Regions from separate parts of the Kribbella sp. NPDC049174 genome, predicted to be linked through region 2. Evidence: riboswitches for the same ligand, from Rfam matches in the RefSeq annotation. Region 2 holds a riboswitch; the other holds the start of a gene.
What was found. Region 2 has a riboswitch for FMN ahead of ribD (bifunctional diaminohydroxyphosphoribosylaminopyrimidine deaminase/5-amino-6-(5-phosphoribosylamino)uracil reductase RibD). Riboswitches for the same ligand answer to the same signal wherever they lie in the genome.
Positions count from the first base shown of each region.

Region 1: it holds a riboswitch for FMN, as region 2 does, so the genes downstream of both, ribB (3,4-dihydroxy-2-butanone-4-phosphate synthase) here and ribD (bifunctional diaminohydroxyphosphoribosylaminopyrimidine deaminase/5-amino-6-(5-phosphoribosylamino)uracil reductase RibD) in region 2, are expected to answer to the same signal.

Region 1 covers NZ_JBICSZ010000008.1:24,244-27,638, forward strand. Annotated here, with positions in the region: gene ACGFIF_RS32075 (transketolase family protein) at 28-993, shown strand; gene ribB (3,4-dihydroxy-2-butanone-4-phosphate synthase) at 977-1,597, opposite strand; FMN riboswitch at 1,689-1,822, opposite strand; gene ACGFIF_RS32085 (DUF4038 domain-containing protein) at 1,875-3,377, shown strand.
Region 2 covers NZ_JBICSZ010000017.1:42,090-45,484, forward strand. Annotated here, with positions in the region: gene ACGFIF_RS42540 (serine/threonine-protein kinase) at 1-729, opposite strand, end outside; gene ACGFIF_RS42545 (hypothetical protein) at 849-986, shown strand; FMN riboswitch at 1,044-1,177, shown strand; gene ribD (bifunctional diaminohydroxyphosphoribosylaminopyrimidine deaminase/5-amino-6-(5-phosphoribosylamino)uracil reductase RibD) at 1,304-2,341, shown strand; gene ACGFIF_RS42555 (riboflavin synthase) at 2,342-2,944, shown strand; gene pnuC (nicotinamide riboside transporter PnuC) at 2,941-3,395, shown strand, end outside.

The sequences.
Region 1 (3,395 bases), on a different contig from region 2:
GCTCCTCAGTCCAGGCCGGGAGGCCCCATGACCACCGTGCACACGTCCGTCGCCGACCAGCCGCGGTACGACTGCCGGGACGCGTATGTCGAGACGCTCGCCGAGCTCGCACACGCCGACCACCGGATCGTCGGGGTGGTGAACGACTCGGTCGGTTCGAGCAAGCTGAACAGTTTCCGCAAGGCGTTCCCGGACCGGTTGATCAACGTCGGGATCGCCGAGCAGGACATGGTCGGCGTGGCGTCGGGGCTGGCCAACGGCGGCCGGATCCCGTTCGTCTCGGCCGCGTCCTGCTTTCTGACCGGCCGCGCGCTGGAACAGATCAAGGCGGACGTCGCCTACTCGAACACCAACGTGAAGCTGTGCGGGATGAGCCCCGGCGTCGCGTACGGCGAACTGGGCCCGACCCACCACTCGATCGAGGACATCGCCTGGCTGCGGGCGATCGCGAACCTGACCGTGATCGTGCCGGCCGACCCGATCGAGACGGCGGCCGCGCTGCGCTGGGCGGCGGCCTCGGACGGGCCGGTGTTCATCCGGGTCAGCCGGATGAGTGTGCCGAAGGTGTACGCGGAGGACTACGAGTTCCAGCTGGGCAAGGCGATCACGGTCCGGGCCGGTGACGATGTCACGCTGATCAGTAACGGCACCGTGCTGTGGCGGGCGATGGTCGCGGCCGAGCAGCTCGCCACCGAAGGGATCTCGGCCCGGGTGCTGTCGATGCCGACGGTGAAACCGCTGGACGTCGACGCCGTGGTCGCGGCCGCGCGGGAGACGGCCGGCATCGTCACCGCGGAGGAGGCGGTGACCGGCGGCGGCCTCGGCGGTGCGGTCGCGGAGACCGTCGTACAGCATCATCCGGCGCGGGTGTCGATCCTCGGGATCCCCGAGTTCGCACCCACGGGGTCGGCCGGATATCTGCTGGACCGCTACGGGCTCTCGCCGGAGGGCATCGCGGACTCCGCCCGGCAGTTGCTCAAGACAAGTAACTGACCAGGTCGGCGATCGAGATCATCGCGAGATCGTGAGTGTCGGCGAACGCGCGCAGGTCGGGCCCGGTCATCAGGGTGCCGTCGTCGTTCATCAGTTCGCCGATCACACCGACCGGCGGCAGTCCGGCCAGCCGGACGAGTTCGACGGTGGCCTCGGTGTGACCGGGCCGCTGCCGGACGCCGCCCTCCACCGCGCGCAACGGGAGGATGTGACCGGGCCGGATCAGGTCCGCGGGCTGTGCCGACGGGTCGGCCAGCACGCGGACGGTCCGGGCCCGGTCGGCCGCCGAGATCCCGGTCCCGATCCCGGTGCTCGCGTCGACCGAGATCGTGTACGCGGTCCGCAGGCTGTCCTGGTTGTTCGGCACCATCAGCGGGAGCTCGAGCCGGTCGAGGAGCTCCGGCGCGGCCGGGGCGCAGACGTAGCCGCTGGTGTGGCGGACCAGCAGGGCCATCAGTTCGGGAGTGGCGAGGCTCGCGGCGAAGGTCAGGTCGCCTTCGTTCTCGCGGTCCTCGTCGTCGACGACCACGACGGGCCGGCCCAGGGCGATCTCTTCGATCGCGCGCTGGATGGTGTCCAGGTGGGTTGTAGTCGCGGAGCTCACGGTCGTTGTCCTCTCGGCCTGGCACTCCGGGGCAACGACAAGCTCCGCGGGCACCTCCGACGGAACCGTCGGCAGCGCACCGCGAAGACTGCCACGTGCGTCTTCCCATCCGGACTTTCACCGTCGGTCCCGGAGTTCCACCAGGTCAACCGCACCTCCTCGCGGAGGTACGGGTCGCGGACTGTCACCGCCGGCTCGGAATTTCACCGACCCCAGAGCACGTGTGGTCTTGCTGTTCGCCGCTCAGTCTATCCGTCACAACCACCCTTGGAGTGTCATGTCCATCTCAGTCTGGCGTGAGCACGAGCTCGAGCTGACCGGTGTTCCGGAGGTCGCCGACCCCTACACCGACGTCGAGGTCTGGGCGGAGTTCGAGCACGAATCCGGCCTGCGGCTGCGGCGCCCGGCCTTCTGGGACGGTGGACGGACGTGGCGCGTCCGCTTCGCTGCGCCCGAGCCCGGCCGCTGGAAGTGGTCGAGTGGCGACGAGAGTGGTGAGTTCGACGTCACCGCCGCCGACAGCGAGCACCCGTTCTACGCCCACGGTTTCTGGCGGATGTCGCCCGGCGGCCGCAGCCTGGTGCACGCGGACGGTACGCCCGCGATCCTGGCCGCGGACACCGCGTGGGCGCTGCCCTGGCGAGCGACACCCGAGCAGGTCCGGGAGTACGCCGCCGACCGGCAGGCCAAGGGCTTCAACGCCGTACTGCTGATGACTGTCCAGCCCGACATGCGAGCCGTCGGCCCGCGGGACCGCACTCAGGACGAGAGCTTCGCCGTCGGTTTCGAGGACCTCCCCGAGGGCCACCTGAACGAGCTGAACGTCGAGTACTTCCAGTACCTCGACGAACTGCTCCGGATCCTGGTCGACCACGGCCTCGTCCCGGTCCTCCAGCCCGTGTTCCAGGGCTTCGGCTGGAAGGGCCTCGAAGTCGCCGGCACCGTCGTACCGCCGGCTGAGTACGCGCGGTACTGCCGCTACCTCGTCGCCCGGTACGGCGCTCAGCCCGCGATCTACCTGGTCGGCGGCGACGGATCGGGCCGCGAACCGCAGATCGCAGCCGGTGGAGAGGAGGTGCACGCGACCGACTGCTACGGCCAGCCGACCGGGATCCACTACCGGCCCCACATCCAGGCGAACGCCCACCAGGACGCGGAGTGGCTCGACTTCCAGTGGTGCCAGACCGGCCACCAGGGCGAGCACGTGCCCGAGCGAGTCGCGGACATGTGGCGGAACCTGCCGGTCAAGGCCGTCGCGAACGGCGAGCCGACGTACGAGAACACCCGGGACCTCGGCAGGGCGGCCGGCTGGTGGCAGGGGCACGAGGCCTGGAGCAACCTGTGTGCGGGCGGGACGATGGGCGTCGTCTACGGCGCGGGCAGTCTGTGGCAGTGGCTGTTGCACCCGGGTGAGACCGGCCAGTCGGAGTTCTTCACCGCGCCGGGAGCCGGCTGGCGCGAGGCGGTCGGCTTCGAGGGGTCGTCGTACGTCGGGCTGCTGCCGAAGATCCTCGCGGGGCTGGCGACGACCGACATGGCACCGGACTGGACCGGGGCGATCACCGGGCGGGCGCTGAGCGTGCCCGGCGAGCTGTTCGTGGTGTACCGGGACAACGGCGGGCCGGTGATGATCTTCGACGACGCGATTCCGCTCGGTTACCGGATCGTGGATCCGCGCGACGGCTCGGTGGTCGCGACCGGGAAACGCGCCGCGCCGCGGGATCCGCTGCCAGACCCAGGCGGCGCACCGCGCGTCTACATCTGCGCGGCTGACCTATAGTCCAATGCTGATCGTCTG
Region 2 (3,395 bases):
GAGGCGGCCGGCGGCGTGGGCGGAGTCGGGGCGTTGGGACGGGTCGGTCGCCGTACTGCGGCGGATGAATTCGGCCAGCGGCCCATCGACGGGTGGGAGCTTGCCGTCCGGGCCGGGCCGCTCTCCGGTGAGGAGCTCGGCGGCGACGGCACCGACTGTGTACAGGTCCTGACGTGGGTCGGGGTCGGCTCCGGCCAGTTGCTCGGGGGCTATGTAGCCGGGCGTGCCGAGGACGGTGCTGTGGCGGGTCATGCGGGGCTCGTTGAGGAGGCCGGCTACGCCGAAGTCGGACAGGCGGAGGTGCGGGCGGCCCTTGCCGGTGGCGTCGAGGAGCAGGTTGGCGGGCTTCAGGTCGCGGTGTACGACGCCGGCCGCGTGGACTGCGGACAGGCCGTGCAGGAGTTGGTCGAGCAGGACGGCGACGTACGACGTGGGGAGCGGGCCGTGGTCGCCGAGCAGCGTCGCGACGGAGCCGCCGCGGACCAGGTCCATCGCGAACACGACCTTGTCGTCGTCGGCCGCCCACCCATGCGGTGCGACCACGTGCGGGTGTTCGATCCGCAACGACTGCTCCCGGACGAACCGCAGCAACGCGGCCGCATCGTGCTGCCCGAGCACCTTCGCCGCGACGTACGCCGACCGCCGCAGGTCCCACGCCCGCCAGACCGAGCCCATCCCGCCGGTCCCGATCAGGTCGATCAGCCGATACCGGCCCGCAAACGCCTCCACCGGCAAGAACCTACCGCCCCACCGGCCCGCCTCGGTCAACCCGCCGCCAGTGAAATACTGCGGTTGATGAATTCTGAGGCGGGCGGCTCGTCACCAGTGTGTCGGCGCGGTGGTTGCCGATGGCCACCGTCGGGCCGCTGGCCGGTGCGGCGCTGGCCGAGGCGTTCGGCTACCGGCCCCTCATCCTGACCGTCGCGGCTGCCTGTGTGACCGCCTCGGTGGCGCTCGCGCTCACCCGGCGGGTGCCCAGGATGTGACCTGGGTCCTGGTGGACTGGGGTGGCAGTGGCACACTTGAGGTACGAGTGAACCCACTCGCGTGCTCCGGGGTCGGTGTAATTCCGAGCCGGCGGTAATAGTCCGCGACCCGGCCGCAGCGGTTGAGCGGCCGGTTGACCTGGTGGAATTCCGGGACCGACGGTGAAAGTCCGGATGGGAGGCGCACGCGATCGGCGGGTGCGCTCTGACGTCCGGCGACGCGAGCCTCAACGGCGAGTGGGCAGTTCCGGACGGCAGTGCGTGCATGCCGGTTGTCACGAGCCCCGGAGTGCGTCCGTGACGACGAGGGACCGTGAGTGAACAACGCTTCGCCGATCGATGTCGCCTGGATGCGACGGGCGGTCGAGCTGGCCGCGAAGGGCATCGGCAGCACCCACCCCAACCCGGTGGTCGGCTGTGTCATCACCGGACGGGACGGTCATCCGGTCGGTGAGGGCTTCCACGCCGTTGCCGGTGGCCCCCATGCCGAGGTCGAGGCACTGACCATGGCGGGTGATCGGGCCCGCGGCGGTACGGCGTACGTGACCTTGGAACCGTGCAATCACACCGGCCGGACCGGGCCGTGCGCCGACGCGCTGATCGCGGCCGGGGTGGCCCGGGTGGTGTACGCCGTACCGGACCCGAACAAGCAGGCCTCCGGTGGCGCGGACAAGCTCCGGAGCAAGAACATCCAGGTCGAGGAGGGCGTGCTCCAGACCGAGGCCGAGGCGGTCAACCACGTCTGGCTGCACAGCGTCCGGATGGGCCGGCCGTTCGTCACCTGGAAGTTCGCCACCACTCTCGACGGGCGCTCGGCGGCTCCGGACCGGAGCAGCCGGTGGATCACCGGACCGATCGCGCGCGCCGACGTGCACCGGAAGCGGGCCGAGTGTGACGCGGTCGCGGTCGGCACCCAGACCGTGCTGGTCGACGACCCGGAGCTGACGGTCCGCGACGAGAACGACGTACCGGCCGCCAGGCAGCCGCTGCGCGTCGTCGTCGGCGACCGGGAGATCCCGCCGACCGCGAAGATCCGCAACGACCGCGCGCCGACGCTCCTACTGCCCACCCATGACCCGGCCGAGGTGCTCCGGCAGCTGGACGACAGCCACATCCGGCACCTCTGGCTCGAGGGCGGTCCGACGCTGGCCGCCGCCTTCCTCCGCGCGCAGCTGGTCGACCAGATCGTCGCGTACGTCGCCCCGGCCGTGCTCGGCTCCGGGTACGCCGCGATCGGGGACCTGGGGGCGGAATCGATCGACCACCTGCGGCGGTTCAAGTTAGCGGACGTCACCCGCCTCGGCGACGACGTCCGGCTGACCCTGACGCCGCTCGAACTCCAAAGGAAACGCTGAATGTTCACCGGAATCGTCGAAGAACTCGGCACGGTCGAGTCACTGGACCTGCTGGACGGGGACGCCGCCCGGCTCACCATCCGCGGCCCGAAGGTCACCGAGGACGCCGGGCACGGCGACTCGATCGCCGTCAACGGCTGTTGCCTCACGGTGGTCGAGCACGGTGACGGCACCTTCACCGCCGACGTGATGCGGGAGACGTTGCAGCGCACCAGCCTCGGCCAGGCCACCAAGGGCTCGCAGGTCAACCTGGAGCGCGCGGTGCCGGCCCACGCACGGCTCGGCGGGCACATCGTCCAGGGCCACGTCGACGGGGTCGGCACGATCGCGAGCCGCACGCCGGGCGAGCACTGGGAAGACGTCCGGGTGGCCGCGCCCGCGAACATCCTCAAGTACGTCGCCGAGAAGGGTTCGATCGCCATCGACGGCGTCTCCCTGACGGTGACCGACGTGGACGACGCGACCGGCACCTTCGGCGTCAGCCTGATCCCGACCACGCTCGAGCTCACCGTGCTCGGCCGCAACGCCGTCGGCGACACCGTCAACCTCGAGGTCGACGTGATCGCCAAGTACGTCGAACGCCTACTGGGAGGCACCAAGTGATCGACTGGTTGCTGCACGCCGAGGTGACCATCGCCGGTTCGCCGGTGCTGGTCCGCGAGATCGTCGGCAACGTGTTCGGCCTCGGCAGCGCACTGTTCGGCATGCGCCGACTGGTGGCCGCCTGGCCGGTCGGCATCGTCGGCAACATCCTGCTCTTCACAGTCTTCGTCGGCGGGATCTTCGACACCCCGCAGGACAAGGATCTGTGGGGCCAGGCCGGGCGCCAGGTGTTCTTCGCCCTGGTCAGCCTCTACGGCTGGTACCGCTGGTACCAGACCCGCCACGGCGGTGCCGCGAACGCGGTGCAGCCGCGCTGGGCGACCGCCCGCGAGCGGCTCGAACTGCTCGGCCTCGCGGTCGTGCTGTACGCCGTCTCGTACTTCGTGCTCCGCGAACTGGGTTCGTGGGGACCGCAGTGGGACGCGTGGATCCTGACCGGCTCGATCCTGGC